Regions from separate parts of the Massilia sp. 01N410 genome, predicted to be linked through region 1. Evidence: predicted binding sites of a transcription regulator. Region 1 holds the regulator's gene; each other region holds the start of a gene.
What was found. The regulator FNR, encoded in region 1, switches genes on or off when oxygen is low (the NO sensors DNR and NnrR bind a similar motif). The targets are predictions, from matches to a motif close to TTGATNNNNATCAA.
Positions count from the first base shown of each region.

Region 2: AC1DOP_RS00070 (hemerythrin domain-containing protein) is a predicted target of FNR. The motif match lies at 4,001-4,014, and genes of this name have one in related genera.
Region 3: cqsA (alpha-hydroxyketone-type quorum-sensing autoinducer synthase) is a predicted target of FNR. The motif match lies at 2,154-2,167, and genes of this name have one in related genera.
Region 4: AC1DOP_RS23520 (CehA/McbA family metallohydrolase) is a predicted target of FNR. The motif match lies at 2,067-2,080, and genes of this name have one in related genera.

Region 1 covers NZ_JBFTRV010000001.1:217,199-222,562, forward strand. Annotated here, with positions in the region: gene AC1DOP_RS00975 (GNAT family N-acetyltransferase) at 1-388, shown strand, start outside; gene AC1DOP_RS00980 (hypothetical protein) at 504-701, opposite strand; gene AC1DOP_RS00985 (hypothetical protein) at 1,032-1,253, shown strand; gene AC1DOP_RS00990 (EthD family reductase) at 1,268-1,588, opposite strand; gene AC1DOP_RS00995 (GNAT family N-acetyltransferase) at 1,613-2,074, opposite strand; gene fnr (fumarate/nitrate reduction transcriptional regulator Fnr) at 2,284-3,054, opposite strand; gene AC1DOP_RS01005 (cytochrome ubiquinol oxidase subunit I) at 3,253-4,680, shown strand; gene cydB (cytochrome d ubiquinol oxidase subunit II) at 4,689-5,364, shown strand, end outside.
Region 2 covers NZ_JBFTRV010000001.1:12,627-17,990, reverse strand. Annotated here, with positions in the region: gene crcB (fluoride efflux transporter CrcB) at 1-20, opposite strand, end outside; gene moaE (molybdopterin synthase catalytic subunit MoaE) at 17-490, opposite strand; gene AC1DOP_RS00075 (DUF349 domain-containing protein) at 487-3,084, opposite strand; gene AC1DOP_RS00070 (hemerythrin domain-containing protein) at 3,179-3,826, opposite strand; gene AC1DOP_RS00065 (winged helix-turn-helix domain-containing protein) at 4,051-5,286, opposite strand.
Region 3 covers NZ_JBFTRV010000019.1:77,557-82,920, reverse strand. Annotated here, with positions in the region: gene AC1DOP_RS21915 (DUF2156 domain-containing protein) at 1-96, opposite strand, end outside; partial or broken gene AC1DOP_RS21910 (class I SAM-dependent methyltransferase) at 93-749, opposite strand; gene cqsA (alpha-hydroxyketone-type quorum-sensing autoinducer synthase) at 846-2,084, opposite strand; gene AC1DOP_RS21900 (sensor histidine kinase) at 2,271-3,641, shown strand; gene AC1DOP_RS21895 (response regulator) at 3,643-4,644, shown strand; gene AC1DOP_RS21890 (DUF1906 domain-containing protein) at 4,690-5,364, shown strand, end outside.
Region 4 covers NZ_JBFTRV010000023.1:44,220-49,583, forward strand. Annotated here, with positions in the region: gene ilvB (biosynthetic-type acetolactate synthase large subunit) at 1-919, shown strand, start outside; partial or broken gene ilvA (threonine ammonia-lyase, biosynthetic) at 916-1,911, shown strand; gene AC1DOP_RS23520 (CehA/McbA family metallohydrolase) at 2,157-3,821, shown strand; gene AC1DOP_RS23525 (TMEM165/GDT1 family protein) at 3,818-4,393, opposite strand; gene AC1DOP_RS23530 (serine hydrolase) at 4,542-5,364, shown strand, end outside.

The sequences.
Region 1 (5,364 bases):
CTCGGCAGACCGTCAGACCGCCTGGCGCATCTTCAACTCACATGCTGGATTCTGGCTCCTGAACCGGGCTGGCTGGTGGTCGATAGAGGACCGGCAGACAGGTCAGCTGGTTGGCAGCGTGGGCGCTTTCTTCCGCCACGAATCAACCGTGATGGAGATGGGATGGAATACCTATCGGGCATTCTGGGGAAAGGGAATTGCGAACGAAGCGGCGGCGGCAGTCCTGAAGTATGCGTTCGAGGTCCGGGGTGAGCCGAAGGTTCGGGCACTGATCGCTTCTGGCAATGAATCATCGCGTCGTGTCGCCGAGCGCCTGGGAATGACGTACGAAATGAAAACTGAACTGAACGGCAAGGAAATCAATAGTTACGTGCGTGAGAATACCTGAAGCGGCTGCGATCGGCGATATGCCGATGTCCCTTCGGGTCCCATGAGCGGACGTGGGCAGTCGCATCATGGCAATCGTATTTGCATGCGGTCCCGGACAGTCCACCTGGACGCGATTACTCCGGAAATTCCGGCTGCTGCGAAGGTGGGTTGTGGCGACGCCTATTCGGCTCCAAAAAGATGCGCATCTCGAAATCAGGCGGGAGGGGCCGCTCTGAAAGTTCGCCGGCGGCGTGCGCGCGTACTTCAGCAGAGCTCGAGTAGATCGCTGCGTCGATCAATAGGGCGGTCTTGTAGTCGCGGCGTCGGTTCATCACGCGATTCCCAATAGTGGGCGGATATGCTGAGTATATCCATTCGCGCTTGAGGTGGCGCGCCCGGCAGTGAAGCGAATCCGGCTTATGCAGCCTGGCTCGGCACCGCCCGGGATTACGTGTACTGCATCGACGACGCTGGTAGATCCTGGCGCCGATCTGCACGAATATGGTTTCCCCTCGGGTGGGTCATTTCGGCACCGGTTTGCCAACCGTCGTGGTGAGCGATCGAATATCACCCAAGGCGCCGCACCAGTTCCGCCAGGCGGCGGCCACACGGTCCGCATCCACGTTGCTCAGGTAGTCCTGCCTTCGCAGGCCGGCGCCGCCATGGACATGGCGGGCCGCAACTTCGACCAGTTCACGGCGGAACAGCGCGCCGCCGTGGTCGCCGCCCACCCGCGCGGACAGGATTTCGGCCACCGGGTGCTGAAGCGGCGCCCGGACACCACCTTCGCTAGCTTCAATGACGATTTCCTCGCCTTCAAGGGTCCCGGATTCCAGCGCGGGAACATGTGCGGCATCCTTCCCGGCTCGCGCTGGGAAGGATGAGGCGGCCGCCCGGCTCAGGCTTGGCCGACCACCACCTGACTGATCTGGACGACCGGCGTCTGGTTGGTGTAATTCGGAATGTCGCCCATGATTTCCTTCGTATGCGGGCCGAAGCCGGCCTGGAAGGCATCGACCGAGTCGCAGAACAGGTGACCCATGGCGATGTAGGGCGCGTTCGACGCCGGCGCACCGCCGGCCATTCCCCTGTCGATCGTGTAGTACATTAAAGCATCGCCCATCAGTTCCTTCACCATGGGCATGTGCCGCTCCCGGTAGTAGTCGTCGTCGAAACGGGCGTCCGGGCCGTTGGGATACATCACGCTCACCTTGATCATCTCTGTCTCCTCGTCGTGGTTGCTTCAGTTCGATTTCGATGCCGGAATTTCGTAAAAACAGAGTTTGTCGCCACGATTCGCCATTTCTACGCCGACCTGGTCCAGGGCTTTACGCGCGGCCTCGTTGTCCTTCGGGCAGGTGATGATGAACGAGTCCATTCCGTGTCGCGACGCCAGCTCGCCCAAGGCCTTGATGGCGTCTTTGCTGTGATCTCTGTTCCGGTACGCTTCATCCACGTATCCCCCGGCGTTGCCGATCTCTCCCACCGCTTCCGGCGCGCCCGGTGCAAAGTGATACTGGCCGACAAGAGCTCCGTCGTCGTCGACGAGATTGAAGACATAGAGTGGAAGCTTGCGTATCGGATCGAATCGAAACCCATCCAGATCGAGCCGGGTTCGGCCTTCGCGCAAGCTGCCAATGTCCTGAAGAAGCCCATGGCGGGATGGAGCGCCCGAGAGTTCTTCAACTAAGTTACTTGTCGTCATGTCGACCTCCGTTTTGTGCTTGGCCTACGCCGGACGACCAGCATGTACCCACTGGATCTTATTGTCGAGGGGAGTGCCTGAAATACAACTGCCTGGCCCCGGCCCCGCAAGGCGAACAAATGGTCGTGCAAGTCGTCGACGGCAACGTCGTCGCGCCGGAAGCCGCACCGGCCGATCAAAAGCCGGAAGCAATCCAACAGGCTAGTTGATCACGCCATCGGACTGCACTGCTCGGTCCCGGCCGCCATCGCCTTCAGCCGCGCCGGTTCGAGCAGGGTCACTTCGCGCTTGTCGACCTGCAGCAGGCCAAGCTTCTTGAAGCGCGACAGCAGGCGGCTGATGCTCTCGATGGTCAGCCCCAGGTAGTTGCCGATGTCCTCGCGCGACATGCGCAGCTGGAAGCTGTTGGCCGCATAGCCGCGCGCGGCGTAGCGGGCCGACAGGTTCACCAGGAAGACGGCGAAGCGCTGCTCGGCGCGCATATTGCCGAGCAGGAGCATGACGTTCTGCTCGCGCGTGATTTCCTGGCTCATGATGCGGTGGAAGTGGCGCAGCAGGGCAGGCACCTGGCCAAACAGGTCTTCCAGGTTGGTGAAGGGAATCTCGCAGACTTCGCTGTCTTCCAGCGCGACGGCGTCGCAGTGGTGGCGGTCGGCGCTGATCGCATCCATGCCCAGCAGTTCGCCGGCCATCTGGAAACCGGTGATCTGCGCCTCGCCGGCCGCATTCACCTGGTAGGTCTTGAAGTGGCCGAAGCGCACCGCGTAGAGGTTGCGGAAGGGCTCGCCCATCTTGTACAGGGCTTCGTCGCGCTCGAGACGGCGGCGGCGGCCGATGATCTTGTCGAGGCGGTCGATGTCCGCGTCTTCCAGGCCCATCGGCAGGCACAGCTGGTGCATGCTGCAGGCCGAGCAGCTGGCCTTGAGCGCGGGAACGTTCAGCGGCTTGTCGTCGCTCTGGAAAGAGATGGCCTGGATCATCGGATAAAGGATGCGAATGGATGTCAATACCCCGGATTATACGGCCCCATGCCGAGCTTGCGTTCGCAAAGCCGGGGCTTCCTCGACGCCTGATCATACTCCGTGGCATTTTGAACGCGGCCAGGCATCGCTACTGCGCCAATCGTGCGCGGCTCAGCACGTGCTAGATTCCGTACACGACAATAGCGGAGGGGACTCATGTTCGGATTGGCGGCATTGGACCTGGCGCGCCTGCAGTTCGCGTTCACGATGTCGTTCCACATCCTGTTTCCGGCCATCACCATCGGCCTGGCCAGCTACCTGGCCGTGCTCGAGCTGTGCTGGCTGAAGACCAGGCGCCAGGTCTTCGTCGATCTCTATCACTTCTGGCTGAAGATCTTCGCCGTCAACTTCGGCATGGGCGTGGTCTCCGGCATCGTGATGGCTTACCAGTTCGGTACCAACTGGAGCTATTTTTCCGAATACGCCGGCGCCATCACCGGGCCGCTGCTGGCCTACGAGGTGCTCACCGCCTTCTTCCTGGAGGCCGGCTTCCTCGGCGTGATGCTGTTCGGCTGGACCCGGGTCGGGCCCGGGCTGCACTTCCTCGCCACCTGCATGGTCGCGCTCGGCACCTTGATTTCCGCCACCTGGATCCTCGGCTCGAACAGCTGGATGCAGACGCCGCAGGGCTACGACATCGTCAACGGCCGCATGGTGCCGGTCGACTGGTTCAAGATCGTCTTCAATCCCTCCTTCCCCTACCGGCTGGTGCACATGTCGATCGCGGCCTTCCTGTCGACCGCGCTGTTCGTCGGCAGCTCGGCGGCCTGGCATCTGCTCAAGGGACGGGGGAGCGAGGCGGTGCGCACCATGCTGTCGATGGCGATGTGGATGGTGCTGATCGTGGCGCCGATCCAGGCCGTGGTCGGCGACATGCACGGCCTGAACACTCTCAAGCACCAGCCGGCCAAGATCGCCGCCCTCGAGGGGCATTGGGAAAACGAGGGCGACAAGCCCCTGCCACTTTTGCTGTTCGGCATACCCAGCATGGAGGACGAGGAAACCAAGTTCGCCATCGGCATCCCGCGCGTGGGCAGCTGGATCCTGACCCATACCTGGGGCGGCCAGATCAAGGGTTTGAAGGAATTTCCGCGCGACCAGCGGCCGAATTCCCTGATCCTGTTCTGGAGTTTTCGCGTGATGGTGGGCCTGGGCCTGCTGATGATCGCGCTGGGCGCCTGGGGCGTGTGGCTACGCTTCAGGAAGCGCCTGTTCGACAGCCGCGGCTTCCTGCGCATGGCCATGTGGATGGGGCCGGCGGGTCTGGTAGCGGTGCTGGCCGGCTGGATCACCACCGAGGTCGGGCGCCAGCCCTGGATCGTCTATGGCGTTCTACGCACCGCCGACGGCGCCTCGAAGATCGACGCCGGGCCGGTGGCGCTGAGCCTGGCGCTGTTCGTGGTTTCCTACTTTTTTGTGTTCGGGGTCGGCATCGCCTATGTGCTGAGGCTGGTGCGCAAGGGGCCGCAAGCCTTCGATACCACGCGCATCCCGCAAGGCGGGCCGGGCAGGGGACGCACGCCGGCGCGGCCGCTGTCGGTGCCGGAGGCCGATGCCTCCGCCAACCAAGACAATATGACGTGAACATGGACATGGACATCGACATCACCGCGGTCTGGGCCGGCATCATCTTCTTCTCCGTGTTCATGTACGTGATCCTGGACGGCTTCGACCTCGGCATCGGCATGCTCTACCCCTTCGTCCCGGCCAGGCGCGACCGCGACGCGATGATGAATTCGGTGGCGCCGATCTGGGACGGCAACGAAACCTGGCTGGTGCTGGGTGGCGAAGGGCTGCTGGCCGCCTTCCCGGTGGCCTACGCCGTGATCCTGCCGGGCCTCTACCTGCCGCTGATCTTCATGCTGCTGGGCCTGATCTTCCGCGGCGTCGCCTTCGAATTCCGCTTCAAGGCCAATGACCGCGAACGGCCGATCTGGGACCTGGCCTTCACCGGCGGCTCGATGGCGGCGGCCTTTTTCCAGGGCGTGGCGCTGGGCGCCTTCCTGTCCGGGATTCCGGTGTCGGGACGCAGCTATGCCGGCGGGCCGCTCGACTGGTTCGCGCCGTTTCCGCTGGCGGCCGGCTTTGGCGTGATGATCGCGTATACGGTGCTGGGGGCGACCTGGCTGGTGATGAAGACCGAGGGCGAACTGCAGCGCCGCATGGTCGCCCTGGCGCGGCCCTTTGCCCTGCTGCTGCTGGCGGCGGTGGTGGTGGTCAGCATCTGGACCCCGCTGTCCCAGCACCAGGTGGCCGCGCGCTGGTTCA
Region 2 (5,364 bases), 200 kb from region 1:
CCAACCGCCACCCAGCTCATCGGTCAGCCCACTTCGCTTTGGCGGCGTCGTCGCTGACGCGCGCATCGACCCAGCGCGCACCCTCCGGCGTCTGTTCCTTCTTCCAGAACGGCGCTTCGGTCTTCAGGTAATCCATGATGAATTCGCAGGCGGCAAACGCTTCGCCGCGGTGGGCGCTGCTGACCGCCACCAGCACGATTTGCTCCAGCGGCAGCATCGGGCCGACGCGGTGCACGACCAGCGCGCCGTACAGGGGCCAGCGCGCCCGCGCCTGCGCGACGATCTCCTGCAGCGCGCGTTCGGTCATCTCCGGATAGTGTTCGAGCTCCAGCTCGGCCACCCGGGCGCCGTCGTTCAGGTCACGCACGGTGCCCACAAAAGTCACCACGGCGCCGATGCGCGGATCGGCCGCGCGCAGGCGGGCCACCTCCGCGCCGAGGTCGAAATCTTCACGCTGTACCCTGACTTCGTTGAACAACGCCGCCGTCATTTGCCCTCCCGGGCCAGGCGCAGGAGCAGTTGTTCGATGCGCGACGCGGTGCGGGCGTCGAGCAGGGCCGGCAGCGCGGCCAGTTCGCGCAGCTGGCTGCCTGCGCCGCTGTCTTTCTGCCCGCCCTTGTGGCCGGACTTCAGCGAGGACTGCAGCACCTCGACCTGCAGTTTGAGGCGTTCGCGGGCGAACTCGGCACCGCTGTCGATGCCGGCGCGGATCTCGGCGCGCAGCAGGTCGTGCAGCAGCTTGTCGCGGTTGCGTTCCAGCAACTGGCCGTAGGTTTCGCGCCCCTCATGCATCGCGCGCAAGGCGGCGTCGAAGCGGCTGCGCAGCGTGCGCTCCATATCGGCGTCGAGCGGCGGCAAGGCGTTCCAGCGCGCTTCCCAGTCGCTCTCCGCCGCACCCGCACCTGCCACGGCATGTTCCAGCTCCTGCACCAGGCGCAGCCTGTCGCGCAGCTGGCCTGCCTGGGCTACACCGGCGGCGCGGCGGGCGGCTTCGAGCTTCTGCTGCACCTGCGCCACTGCCGCGTGGTAGCGCTTCTCGACCCGCGCCTCATGGGCGCGCGGCACCGGGCCGATCGCCTGCCATTCGGCCGCGGCATCGCGCAGCAGCTTGCCGGCGGTGGCCGGCGTGACGTCGGCGGCGGCCGCTTCCAGGCGCACGCTGATCGCTTCCTTGGCCGCCTCGTGGGCACGGCGTTCGATGTCCGCCTCGTGCATGCTGTCCTTGCGGCGCCGGAACACTTCGTCGCAGACGGAGCGGAAGCGCTGCCACAGCGCCTGCTCGCTCTTGCGTTCGAGCGGCAAGGTGCGCGCATGCTCCTGCCAGCGCTGCTGCAGGGCGCGCATGATGTCGATCGCGTGGCGGTCGTGCGGGTCGATCGCGGCGGCTTCCTCGATGATCGCCTCGCGGGTCGCCATCTCGCCCTTGCGCTGCTCTTCAAGCGGTCCCTGCAGGGTATTCAGGGCATCGGTGAACAGGGCGTCGAGGCGTTTCTTGTCCTTGCGGTCGATGGCGCCCAGGTGGCTCCAGGCCATGCGCAGGCGCTGCACGGTGCCGGCCACGTGTTTCCACTCGGCCTCGCCGGACTGCAGGCGTCCGATCTCGGCATTCGCCTCGTCGATCAGGGCCTGGCCGCGCGCGGCGTTGGCGTGACGCTCGTCGGCGAGGTGGCGGAAGTGGGCCGCCGCCGGCGCATAAGCCGCGGTGCAGGCGGCGTCGAAGCGCTCCCACAGGCTTTTCGGGGCGGCGCCGGACAGGCTGTCGAGGGCTTTCCAGCGCTCGCGCATGCTGCCGACCTTCTTCGCCAGTTCGCTCATCGCCAGGTTTTGCGTCGGCAAGGCTTCCACGGTCTTGATCAGTTCTTCGCGCGACACATTGCCGCCCCAGCGCGCCCAGTCGGACAAGCGCTTGAGTTCGGCCCGCACATGGGCCAGGCGGTCGGACTGGGCCGGCGTCAAGCGCATGCCCTTCTCACGCGCTTCCTTCAGCGACTTGTCGAGCTCGGCCGCCGTGCCCAGCGAACCCTGCTGCAGGGCTGCCTCCATCGCATCCATGATGTCGAGGAAATGCTGATCGGCGCCACGACTGCGGCCCGGCTCTTTCGCTTCTTTCGGTTTGGGAGATTCCTTGGGCTCGCGCGGCTTGCGCGCTTCCGGCTGCGGCAGGCTCGCCAGCAGGGCGTCGAAGCGCTGCTGCAGCGCGGCCGCGGCCTCGCGGTGGGCCGGCTGCGCCAGTTGAGGCAGGCGATGCCATTCCTTGCGCAGCGCGTCGGCGTTCAGTTCGGTCACCGGCCTGGCCTGCTGCTCGGTAATGAAGGTTTCACGCGCCGCCAGCGCGGCCCGGCCGGCTTCGATTTCATGCAGGCTGGCCTGCAGCTTCTGGGCCTCGAGGCCGAATTCGGCCACCAGGCTGCGCGGCAGCGAGGGATGTTCGGCTGCCTGCAGGGCTTCGGCCTGCTCCCGGGTCAGGGCTTCCAGGCGGGCGGCCAGTTCGTCCGACGACAGCGGCTCGCCCGGCAGCCGGCGCAGCGCGGCCAGGCGGTCGATCATGGCGCGCTGCAACTGCACCTGGGCTTCCAGGCGCTGGGCCAGCGCGGCGCGCACGCCGGCAAATTCTTCCTGCAGCTCCGGGGCGGCGATGACCGTCCATTTGCGGTCGAGGTCGGCAACATGGTTGGGTGTCAGCAACTCGTCCTTGAGCAGTCCGCGCGCCTGCTCCAGCGTCGCTTCGCCGCGCCGCCGTTCCGACTCGCGATGCCGGTGGGCATCCAGGCGCGATTGCATCAGCTTGGCAACCCGGCGGTCGGTATTGCGCATCGCCGTATGGACGCGCTCCAGCAACTCGGGGCCATGGACGAATTCGGCCGCGGCCAGGCGCAGCTCGGAAAATTCGCATTGGAGGATGAATTCCACCGCGGCGGCCTCGTCGCCCTGGATCCGGCTCAGCTTTTCGGCCTGCAGCGCGCGCTGCGGGGCCGCATTGGAGCCCGACCCCGAGGAGGCCGCCTGTTCCGGTTGCGCCCCCTGTCCAGCCGGCTTGTCGCCGGGCTTGTTGTCGCCCGGCCGCTTGAATAGGAACTCGAACATGATGAAATCGCACTTCCAAAATCGCCATCATAACAAAACCCTGATGGCCTCGCGCCACCGGACTGGCGCGTGCGGTCCGCCGCCCGGCCAGGCTTCAGTGCAGCAGCGACAGCATGGCGTGGCGCCGCCCGAATTCCGGCCCCGGCCCGTCGTGTCCATGCCCGTGCGGCTCGTACAGGGGATGGCGGGCTTCCACCGCCTCCGGCCGTCCGCGTCCGCGTCCGTGCCTGACCTCCCCGCGACGCTCGCGGGCGACGGCGTCGTGGGCCAGCATCTGGTTGGCGATCGCGAACCAGGCCTCGCCGCGCACCAGGCTGCGCGCCAGCGGGAACAGTTCGTGTTCCTCGCGCTCGAGGCGGCAGCGCAGGGCCGCGATGCAGCGCTCGACGGCTTCGCAAAAGCCGCCGCGGTCGACACCGCGCGCGCCGGCGTCGACGCAGCCTTCGGCCGCCGCCAGCGAGTCGATGGCGGCCTGGCTGAGCTGTTCGAGGTCGAGCAGCAGGCCGTCGGCGGCCTCGGTGGCGCGGCGCAGGGCCGGCACCAGGAACTTGTCCAGCTTGCGCCAGTGGCAATCGTCCACCACCTGGCGCAGCCCGGCGCACAACCGGGCCGTCTGGGAGGGTATGAGGATGCCGTCATCGTCCGGCAGGGAATGCAGCTCGCGCGCAAGCGACTGCAGCGCCGAGCGAACGGTGGTCTGCTCCACGGACAAGGCAACGAGGGTGTAAGTTGACGTCAGCATTCGGTCTCCGCTCAGTTTTTCGCCGACACAAAGCTCAGCCTGACCGGCAAGGTCGAGCAGGAAGCTTCGATGGGAGGCGTATGTTTTGAACAGGCCTGCAGGAAGGGGTGTCCCGTATCGTTGTTCATCGGCCTGAAAGAGCACCTAGTGTACGGACGGGTTTTGGAGGCGGGTTTGATCTGGCTCAAACGGCACCCGCCTCTGAACAGCACGGCAGGAAGACTTCAGGCAGCGATACTCTCGGGCAAGAAAAATATCGCGCGCAGCTGCGCCGCCACCTCGTCGGGATCGCTGCGCCCCACCTCGACCGCCGGACAGCCATGCCAGCGTGCGCAGCGCGCCACCGCGGCAGCCAGGTCGCGCAGCAGGCGCTCGCTCGGCCGCACGCCGGGCTCCAGCGCCACCGATTTCAGTTCGAACACGCCGGCCGCGCGGTGCGCCTTGGCGTCGATGCGCCCGATGAGCTGGCCGCGGCGCAGCACCGGCAGCGTGAAATAGCCGTACTGCCGCTTCTCCGCCGGGGTGTAGCACTCGAGACGGTAGTCGAAGCCGAACAGTTCCAGCGCGCGGCGGCGGTCCCAGACGATGGGGTCGAAGGGCGACAGCAAGGTGGTCACGGTCGGATTCAGGCGCCCCGCCGCAGCCTCCTCCAGCAGCGCCGCATGGTCGGGATGCACGAACACCGGATCCTTCCAGCCATCGACGCGGGCGCGCAGCAGCAGGCCCTCGTCCGCCAGCGCCTGCGGCGCCACGTGCGGCGCGCGGGTGCGGTGGTAATCCGGGACCCAGGCCGCCCTGGCCAGCCCCAGCGCCTTCACCGCGCGCAGCACGAATTCGCGCCTGACTTCTTCGATGGCGGGCGCGCGGCTGTCGTCCCAGCCGGGCAGCACGCGCTCGGCCAGGTCGTAGACGCGATGGAAATTCTGGCGCCGCGCCACCATCACCTTGCCGGCTGTGAACAGGGCTTCCAGCGATCGCTTCTCGGGCTTCCACTCCCACCAGCCGCCGCTCTTGCCGTCCGTGCGCTCGAAGTCGGCCGCCCGCGTCGCGCCATTGAGGCGGATGTGCTCGAGTACCCTGTCGACCTGCTCGGCATGCCCCTTCATCCAGGACGCGCCGGACTTCCAGCCCATCGAATGCGGGTCGAGCATCCGGTGGCGGTACAGGCCATAATCCTCGATCGGAACGAAGCAGGCTTCGTGGGCCCAGTATTCGAACAGTTTGCCTTCGGCCAGCAAGGTTTCGAGCCAGACCGGATCGTAGTCGCCCAGGCGGCTCCACAGCACCAGATAGGGGCTGCGCGCGACCACGCTGATGGTGTCGATCTGCAGCACGCCCATGCGGCGGATGGCGGCCAGCACGTCGTCCCTGGTGGCGCGGGCGCGGCGGGGCTGCAGCATGGCCTGGGCCGCGAGGTGTAGGGCGCGCGCGGCGCCGATGCCAAGAGTAAGTTCGCTCATTCGCCCATTTTATTTGAGCTATTGCCATGTTGCTCATCCGTCGTAGAACTTTTGTCAGCGCCACACTGTCTGCGCTAT
Region 3 (5,364 bases), on a different contig from region 1:
TTCCTTCAGCCAGGCCACGCGCCTGGCCAGCTCGGCGTGGGCGTCGGCGTCGGCCGGAGCGAGCGGCCGGGTGAGCGCGAGAGCGGCGTCGCTCATGCGAGGTCCGGCTTCTCGCCCAGCACCGACCAGTAGCAGTCCAGCAGCAGCAGCTTGTAGTGCTTCTGCTCCTGCACCCGCAGGCCGAGCTTCTTCATCCACTCGGGATAGTTGTAGATATTGTGGAAGGCGTTCCCGGCAAACAGCCAGAAGAAGCCGACCGCGCCATACCAGTACAGGGTCTTCACCAGCCGGCTCAGGACGTTCCCGGTCGGGAAGGAGAAGTCGCCCACCACCACCCGCGCGCCCGGCCGGCCGAGGCGGATCAGGTGCTGCAGCACCTTCACCATCATGTCCTCGTGGAAGACGTTGAGGAAGAAGTTGGCCACCACCATGTCGTAGCGCTCGTACTCCTCCACCTGCATGATGTCGCTGTGGACCTGGCGGATCGAGACCTGCACGCCCTCTTTCGCCAGGTTGGCCTGGAACTTCCTCAGCATGGTCTCGGACAGGTCGACCACGGTGACCTCGGCCCCGCGGCCCGCCGCGTAGACCGCATCCCTGCCGTGGCCGACGCCGGCGAACAGCACCCGGTCGCCCGGCTGCAGGCGATCGAGCATCGCCACCTTGCACTTATGGATCGACTTCCCGCTGTAGAAGGCACTCAGCCAGTCGTAGATCGGCCCAACGAGCCTGTATTTGTCGCTCACGCTTGTCTCCTTCTTGTCTTTTGTATAAGCGTAAGCGAAAGCGTCAGCCCTCCACGATTTTGTGCCTGCCTTTAGGAGCCAACTTCCTGGCCTTCCGAGTCAGTGCACGCGGCGCCGGCGGACGGTCGAGGTCCAGTTCTCGAGGTCGACCTCGTCGCGCATGTCGGCGCAGGCGTCCAGCAGCTTCGCGATCTCGCGCTTCGTCAGGCCCGAGTTCAGGGTCAGGCGCACCAGCGCGCGGTTCTTGGGCGTGGCCGGGGCGCAGAACACCGCGCCCTGGATACCGCGGTTTTCCAGCGCCTTGCGCAGCACCAGGGTCTTCGGCTCGGTGCCCACTTCGAGCGCGATGATCTGCTCGCTGCCCTCGTCGACGCAGTAGCCGAGCCGTTCCAGGCCGCTGCGCACTTCCTCGGTGATGCGGCGCAGGCCGGCCCGGCGGACGTCGGCCTGCTCGACGAAATCGATGGCGGCGTCGAACCAGGCCAGCTCGTGGTTCAGCAGGCAGGAGCTGAAGATCGCCGGGCGCGACTCCGACAGGAAGTAGCCCTTGAAGCGGCTCGAACAGGTGATGATGCCGGCGCGGCCGGCGAAGGCCTTGGCCAGCGAGGCGGTACGGAAGTGCACGCGGTCTTCCAGTCCGGCGGCGATCACCAGGCCGGCGCCGCGCGGACCGTGGGTGCCGAGCGAATGCGATTCGTCGACCACCAGCACGCTGCCGGTCTTCTCGGCCAGGGCAAGCACCTCGTGCAGCGGCGCCAGGCTGCCGTCGGTGCTGTACAGGGCGTCGACCACGATCACGCCGGCGCCGTGCTTGTTCAACTGGCGCTGCAAGTGCTCCATATTGTTATGCAGGAAGGGCACGGCCCTGGCCCCGCCCAGCTGGACCCCGTCCCACAGCGAGGCATGCGCCATGATGTCGAGGTAGACCGGCACGCCCGGCTCGGCGATGCTGTGCATCAGCCCGACGTTCGCGGCCCAGCCGGATTGCGCCAGCACCGTCTGCTGGGCGCCCATGAAGTCGGCGAACTTCTCTTCCAGCCGGTGCTGCCGGCTGCCGGCCTGCAGGTAGACGGCCGACATCAGGTTCTGCCCGGCCTTGCCCTGCAGGGCGCGCACCTGGGCCTGGAGCAGCGCCGGTTCGTTCGCCAGGCAGAGGTAATCGTTACCGGCCAACATGACCGCGCCGGGTCCCTGGCGCTTCCACACATGGACGTGCTCGCCGCCCATGAGCTGTTCGATCCGGTTCACGTGGTGTTCGTCCATCCGGCGGGTGACGAAGGCGGGCATGCGCAGGGCTGCGGGGCGGACATGGTTTTGGGCTTTGGTCAGTAGTGTCATTTTTTTATCTCCAGGAAAAATTTCATTGTGTCCATACGCAAAAATTCGGCTCGGCTTCTCGACGCACTCTTGACCGAGATCAATCTGAACTGAGCAGTTTCCTTCAAGCTCAACCAACAATTGCGTGAGATCAATTGTTAAGTGACAAGGATCGAAAACAGACGGTCGACGACCGGGAGTTGCCGAGTGAAGAATCTGCTGTACAGGAGCATCGCGAACATCAGTGCGCCGATCAGGATGCGTTATCGGCTGACCCGCCCCGCCTTGCTGGCGTGGCTGCTGCGCCAGGACCAGCTGCACGAGCATGCCGTGGTGCGGCTGCATTTCCTCGCATGGGTCGGCTGCATCGGCATGCCGGCGTACTACCTCATCTGGACAATGTGGTTCCCACAAAAGTTCGAGAGCCCGGGCCTGCGGATACTCGGTTTTGTTCTATGCCTTCCAGCATTATTGTTCCCGCGCAAAATCAAGCGAAACTGGCTCCGTCCCTATGAGTTCATCAGCGTCACCTATGTGATGCCCTTCTTTTTCAGCTACATGTTCCTGATGAACCACGGCTCGGCAGTGTGGGGCGAATCGCTGCTGCTGGCGCTGATCCTGCTGTTCCAGTTCGATTCCCTGTGGGCGCTGCTGTCCTGCAGCGCCGGCGCGCTGGCCGCCTGCCTGCTGTACGTGGTGCTGGGCGATCCGAACGCGAGCGGCGATTTCCACGCCCTGCCGCTGGTGCTGGAGCAGGCGCCGATCTACGTCTTCACGATCGTGATCGTGGCCCTTACCAAGATCGGGCGCCGGCTGCTGGCGAGCGAGAAGCTGGCCGGCATGGCGCAGGCGCTGGCGATGGTCTCGCACGAACTGCGCACGCCCCTGATCAGCATCTCCGCCAACGTGCGCGGGATCGCCAGGGCGATACCGGGCGCGGAAGAAGGCGTGCCGGAAGCGCTGGAGCGGATCGGCTTCGAGGTGCGCCACATGAACCAGATGATCGACCTGTTCCTGATGTCGGCAGCGGCCATGAACCAGCAACTGGCGCCCAACGAGCGGGTATCGATGGCCGAGCTGGTGAACGGCGTGATCGGCCGCTATCCCTTCGTCAGCGGGGAGCAGCGGCGCCTGGTGAGCGTGGTGGTGCGCAGCGACTTCGCCTTCCGCGGACGCCAGGAACTGGCCTCGGTGGTGCTGCTCAACCTGCTCCGGAATGCCCTGAAGGCCCTGCAGCGCGCCGGCAAGGGGAAAGTGCGGATCATCGTCGACGGCGCCCGCAAGCGCCCGCGCCTGCTGCTGATGGACAGCGGCTGCGGCATCCCGGCGCGCCAGCTGCCCTACATCTTCGAGCGCTTCTATTCCTACCCGGCGAACACCGGCGCCGGCATCGGCCTGGCGCTGTGCAAGGACATCGTGCATGCCTGGCACGGCAAGATCCGCTGCCGCTCGCGCGAGGACCTGTACACGGTGTTCGCGCTGGAGTTCCCGCCGGCGCGGCGCGCCGCCGACGCGTCCACGACGCCGCGTCCTCCCCGTGCAATCAACGACCGAGTCGAACGAGTCAACGAGGCTTAGCATGAACCTGCCGATCTACCAGCATCCCACCATGACCGTCCTCGTGGATGACAGTCCCAGCTTCCTGCACAGCCTGCGCTTCCAGCTCGGCCCGAGCTTCCCCAGCATCGGCTTCAGCGACACCACCGCCGCCACCGCCTGGCTGCGCCAGCACGGCGCCGCGCCCGCCGCCCTGGCCGGACTGCTGTCGCCCAGCGTCGACACCTATACCTTCGCGCCCCAGCCCTACAACATCGCCCTGCACGTCGAGCAGGTATGCGGCATCCGCCGCCACGCCCAGCGCTTCCTGACGCCCTCGGTGCTGGTGGTCGACTACGCGATGCCGGGCATGGACGGGATCCAGTTCTGCGAGGCGGTGCGCGACCTGCCGTGCCGGAAGATCCTGCTGACCGGGGTCGCCGACGAGCGGGTCGCGATCGAAGCCTTCAACCGCGGCCTGATCGACCGCTACGTGCGCAAGAGCGACGCCCACGCCCTCGACCGCCTGGAGGAAGAACTCACCCATCTGCAGGAGGGCTTCTTCCTGGCCCAGTCGGAAGCGCTGCGCATGCTGCTCTCGCTGCACGATTTCAGCTTCGTCAACGATCCCGCCATCTGCGGCCTGGTGCGCGAGCTGGGCGCGCGCCACAAGATCGTCGAGCACTACCTGTTCAAGACCCCTCCCGGCTTCCTGATGTACGACCGCGATGCCCGCGCCTGGCTGCTGGCCGTCGAGACCGAGCAGAGCATGAACGCCCACTTCGAGATCGCCCTCGACGGCGGCGCCCCGGCCTCGTTGCTGGAAGCGCTCGGCCAGCGCCGCGTGGTGCCGAACTTCAGCGACGGCGACGGCATGTATTCGCCGGTACGGCACAAGGAATGGCACCGCTACACTGCGCCGGCCCAGAGCTGCCACGGCCGCGAGCTGTATTACTGGGCCATGTTCCCGCTCGACCCGGAATTCCTGGACGGGCCGGTGGAGTCCTTCTCGAACTTCCTGCGCCGCCATCCCGGCCATGCCTGAGCCGGGGCCGCCGCCCCGCCACACCACCACCAAGGAGAGCATTCGATGCCAACCCTGCCCCGCAAGGCGCCCGCCGCGCTGCTGCCGGCCCTGTTCGCCGCAGCCCTTTTCGCCGCGCCATCCGCCGAGGCCTATCCCGGCGGCGGCGCCGCATTCAACGGCAAGGGCTTCGACAGCTGCGCCGCCCCGTCCACCTCGCAGATGCAGGCCTGGTGGACCAATACGCCGTGGAGCTTCGTCGGCGTCTACATCGGCGGCGCGGTGCGGGCCTGTTCGCAGCCTAACCTCACCGCCACCTGGATGAACACCACCAACAGCCAGGGCTGGCGCCATTCGCTGATCTGGGTCGGCCCGCAGGCGCCCTGCACCACCTTCTCCAGCCGCATCAGCTACGACACCGCCACCGCCTACCAGCAGGGCAAGGACGAAGCCCTGAAGGCCTACAATGCCCTGATCGCCCTCGGCGTGACCAACAATGCGGCCGGCACGCCGGTCGTGTACGACATGGAAGGCTATTCCAACGACGCGTCCTGCAAGGCCGCGGTCAAGCAGTTCCTGCAGGGCTGGGTGGACCAGCTGGCGGTGGCGCCGGCCCAGGCCTCCGGCGTCTATGGCTCGGCCTGCAATACCTGGTTCAGCGACCTCGCCACCATGGCGCGTCCGCCGCAATTCATCTGGGCCGCGAACTGGGACGGCAATCCGTCGACCTCGACCCTGTCC
Region 4 (5,364 bases), on a different contig from region 1:
GATGCACGAGGCCGACCTGGTGGTCTGCGTGGGGGCGCGCTTCGACGACCGGGTCACCGGCAAGCTCGATCAATTCTGTCCTGACGCGCGCATCGTCCACATCGACATCGATCCGGCATCGATCGGCAAGATCGTGCGCGCCGACGTCGGTCTGGTGGGCGATTGCCACGCGGTCCTGGCGGCCCTGGAGCGCGAGCTCGCCGCCATGCAGGCCGAGGTCGCGTCCACGGACGCGTGGTGGCAGCGCATCCAGGCATGGCGGGACGTGGACTGTCTCGGCTTTGCCGCCACGTCGCCGACGATCGTCCCCCAGCAATTGATGAAGACCCTGGCCGGCGCGCTGGACGGACGGGACGCCATCGTCTCCACGGACGTCGGCCAGCACCAGATGTGGGCGGCGCAATACCTTCCCTTCGATGGGCCGCGGCGCTGGCTGACCTCGGGCGGCGCGGGGACGATGGGCTTCGGCATCCCGGCCGCGATCGGCGCCCAGATCGCGCATCCGGAAAAGACGGTCGTGTGCGTGAGCGGCGACGCCTCGATCCTGATGAACATCCAGGAACTCGCCACCGCCGTGCAGCATCGCTGTCCGATCAAGGTCGTGCTGTCGAATAACGGCTGCATGGGCATGGTCCGGCAATGGCAGGAACTGCATCACGGCGCCCGCTATAGCCACAGCTATGCGGAGGCCCTGCCGGATTTCCCGGCGCTGGCGCGCGCCTTCGGATGGCAGGCGCGCCGGGTCGCCAGGGCGGACGAGCTCGACGACGCGATCGCCGAGTGCATGTCGTCGGAAGGTCCTTTCCTGCTCGACGTGGTGGTCGAACAGGCCGAGAACTGCTTCCCCATGATTCCGGCTGGCCGCGGACACCACGAAGTCATGCTGTCGAAAGACCGGACCTACGAAAGCGGCCGATGACGGCCGGCTACCTGAAGCGCATCCTGGGCGCGCAAGTGTATGAGGTCGCGGGCGTGACGCCGCTGGACATGCTGCCCTCGCTCTCCCAGCGCCTGGGCAACCGTATCTGCCTCAAGCGCGAAGACATGCAGAGCGTCTTCAGCTTCAAGCTGCGCGGGGCCTACAACAAGATGGCCAGGCTGTCGCCGGCGCAGCGCCGGCGCGGCGTGATCTGCGCATCCGCCGGCAATCATGCCCAGGGTGTGGCGCTGGCGGCGGCCCGGCTGGGTTGCCGGGCGCTGATCGTGATGCCGACCACCACGCCGAGGATCAAGATCGATGCGGTGGCAAGGCGCGGCGGTCCCTGCGTCGACATCGTCCTGCACGGGACCTCCTATACCGATGCCCACGACCACGCGGCCGCGCTTGAAAAAGAGCAGGGGCTCGTCTTCGTCCATCCTTTCGATGATCCGGATGTGATCGCCGGCCAGGGGACAGTCGGCATGGAAATCCTGCACCAGCACCGGGACCCGATCCATGCGATCTTCGTCGCCATCGGCGGCGGCGGGCTGGTCGCCGGCATCGGCGCCTACGTCAAGGCCTGCCGGCCGGACATCAGGATCGTCGGCGTGCAGACCGTCGATTCCGATGCGATGGCGCGCAGCCTGGCGGCGGGCGAGCGCATCGCGCTGCCGGAAGTCGGACTGTTCTCCGACGGGACCGCCGTCCGGCTCGTCGGCGAAGAGACTTTCCGCATCGCCAGGCAGGTCGTGGACGAGATCGTCCTGGTCGGTACCGACGAGGTCTGCGCGGCCATCAAGGAGGTGTTCCAGGAGACGCGCAGCGTGCTCGAGCCGGCGGGCGCCCTGGCGGTGGCCGGGCTGCAGGCCTATGTGGAACGTGCCGCGCTGGCTGGCGCGCCGGTCCGGGACCAGACCCTGGTGGCGGTCGCCGGCGGCGCCAACATCGACTTCGACCGCCTGGGCTACGTGGCCGAGCGCGGATCGAACGGGTGGGCAACAAGCTGCGCCCGATGATGCCGTGGATTGCGAAGAACAAGCTGGTAGATCAGTCGAAGAACCAAGTACGGCCTGTTGGCTGTTGAGCCCTCATTCCCGTTTTCGCGGCAATGACGTGAAAGCATTGCAAACCAGATATTCCAGCTGACTTTATTTTTGTCAATTAGTTAATAACAATTTTATATCGTTATGATCCGAGGATCAAGGTGAAGGAGTGATGCAATTGCAAAAATTGCATCATGATAACCTCATCCCTTATCCCTTCCCTGGCCTGGTCCCGCTGCCTCGTCTTCGCAGCGGCCAGCTTCTTCCACCTTGCGGCCGCTGCCGCTCCGGCGCAGCGCATTGCACCGGCGCCGCACGAGCACCAGGAATTCGAGGCGACCCTGGACGCGCCCTATCGCGGCGAGGCCCGCGGCGCCGAATCACGCACCTTCCGCCTGTCCTTCGATTACCCTGGCCTGCAGGGCCGCCGCAGCGTGCACTGGCGCCTCGAGTTGATGGCGCCGAACGGCCGCGAAGTGGCGCGCTGGCAGGGGCAGGCGAACCTGACCGGGCGGCCGGTCGACGTGCCGGTGCGTTGGCAGGGTAAATTGGCGAAGGGACTGCCTGCGCCCGGCGTGTACCGGGTGCGCCTGCACGCGACGGCCGGGGATGAAGCGGTCGAGCAGTCCTGGGACATCGCCGTCGGCAACCCGCCGGCGCCCGCGCTGCCGGCTTTTTCTCCCATGCCGGGCCGGCGCAAGGTGCTGCAGGCGGCGCCGGCGGCGGGTGCGCTGCCGTTCACGGTCTATTACGGCAACCTGCACAGCCAGACCAGCCACAGCGACGGCGGCGCCGCCCTCGATAACTGCAAGGGTGCCCAGGACCCGCAGACCGCGCCCTTCGGTCCGGATACCGCCTTTCCCTACGCCCGCGAGCATGGCCTGGACATGCTGATGGTCTCCGAGCACAACCACATGTACGACGGCTCGGACGGCACCAAGCTTGATGCCGATCCGGCCGCGGCCAGGGCGCTGTACCAGTCCGGCCTCGGGATGGCGCGCGCGTTCAACGAGCAGCATCCGGACTTCCTGGCCCTGTACGGCATGGAGTGGGGCGTGATCAGCAACGGCGGCCACCTGAACATCTTCAACAGCGACGAGCTGCTGGGCTGGGAAAAGAACGGCAAGGGCGAGCTGCTGGCCGACACGCTCAGCAGCCGCAGCGACTACGGCGCGCTGTACACGCTGATGCGAAAGCAGGGCTGGATCGGCCAGTTCAACCACCCGGCGCTGAAGGACCAGTTCAAGGTCGGCGGCGTGCCGCTGGCCTGGACGGCGGACGGCGACGAGGCGATGGCGCTGTGCGAAGTGATGAACACCTCGGCCTTCTCCACCAACGACAAGGAGGGCGAGACCCGCCGCAGCAATTTCGAGGCGGCCTGCAACAAGCTGCTGGAAGCGGGCTACCACGTGGCCTTCAGCAGCAACCAGGACAACCACTGCGCCAACTGGGGCAGCTCATACACCAACCGCACCGCGGTGCTGGTCCCGAACGGCGTGCCGCTGACCCGCGACAGCTTCATCGACACCCTCAGGGCGCGGCGCGTGTTCGCGACCATGGACAAGGCATCGCAGATCGTATTTACCGCCAACGGCCACCTGATGGGCGAGCGCATCGACAACCGCGGACCGCTCCAGCTGTCGGTGCAGTTCGCGAACGATGCCGGCCGGCGTGCGGCCACGGTGGCGATTATGGAAGGGGTGCCTGGCCGGAACGGCAACGTGAGCCAGCTGGCGGCGCAGGCGAGCGTCACGCTGACGCCGTCGCCGGGGCCGCATTTCTACTATGCGAAGCTGACCCAGGACGACGGCAAGGTCTTGTGGTCGGCGCCGGTCTGGGTCAACCAGGCGGGCGACTAGAAGCCCAGGTTCTTGCCGAGGCCGAACAGGGTCGCCAGGCCCAGCACCACGAAGATCAGGGCCGCGATGCCGTGCACGAGCTTCAGCGGCACGCGGCCGGCGATGCGGTCGCCGAAGTACACGGCCGGCACGTTCGCCAGCATCATGCCCAGGGTGGTGCCGGCCACCACCGCCACCGCGGAGGGATAGCGCGCGGCCAGCGCCACCGTCGCCACCTGGGTCTTGTCGCCCATCTCGGCCAGGAAGAAGGCCAGCACGGTGGTGAGGAAGACGCCCAAGCGCGCCGGCGTCGTCTCGTTCTCGTCGATGTCGTCCGGGACCATGATCCAGGCCGCCATGCCGATGAAGGCCAGGCCCAGAACCCAGCGCATCACTTCGGGACCGAGCAGCTTGCTGACCAGCGCGCCGACCGCGGCGGCAAAGGCGTGGTTGGCGATGGTGGCGGCGAAGATGCCGAAGACGATGGGCAGCGGACGGCGGAAGCGCGCGGCCAGCAGGAAGGCCAGCAACTGGGTCTTGTCGCCGATTTCGGCGAGGGCGACGATGCCGGTGGAAACGAGGAAGGCGTCCATTGAAGCGACAGGGCGGGGAAAGGCAAAGGGGCGATCATAGCAGAGGCGGGCGGCGCCTACCTATCGGGACGGGTTCCGAAGTGCTATCCTGCTCGCGCCTGAATTCAGCTTCCGACCATCACGCCAAGGAATCCCACAAGTGCACTCCATGAACCGCATCGCAGCAGCCCTCCTGATCGCATTCTCCGGCGCCGCCCTGGCGCAAGTTCCCGCCACCGTCCCGGCTTCCGTGCCCGCCGCCAGCAGCACGGCGCCGCTCCAGCTGAACCACCTCGACGCCGACGTCGAGCGTGTCATGAAGCAGTTCGACGTGCCGGGCATCGCCATCGCCATCGTGAAGGACGGCCAGGTGCTGGCCGCGCGCGGCTTCGGCGTGCGCAAGCTGGGCGCCCCGGAAAAAGTCGACGGCAAGACCCTGTTCGAAGTGGCCTCGAATTCGAAAGCCTTCACGGCCGCGGCGCTGGCGATGCTGGTCGACGAGGGCAAGCTGGCCTGGGACGATCCGGTCACCAAGCACCTGCCTGACTTCCAGATGTACGATGCCTACGTCACCCACGAGATGACGGTGCGCGACCTGCTGACCCACCGCAGCGGCCTGGGCCTGGGCGCCGGCGACCTGCTGTGGTGGCCGACCACCGGCTTCTCGACCGACGAGATCATCCACAAGCTGCGCTTCATTCCGCCGGCGACCAGCTTCCGCAGCAGCTATGCCTACGACAACCTGCTGTACATCGTGGCCGGCAAGATCATCGCGGCGAAGTCCGGCAAGAGCTGGGGCGAGACCATCCGCGAGCGCATCCTGACCCCGGTCGGCATGGCCACCACGACCACCAGCCTGCTCGAGAACGAAGGCAACCCGAACGTCGCCAACGCGCACAGCAAGATCAACGACAAGATCGCCGCCGTGAAGGCGATGCCGGTACCGAACGCGGTCGGCGCGGTCGGCATCAACACCAACGCCGAAGACATCG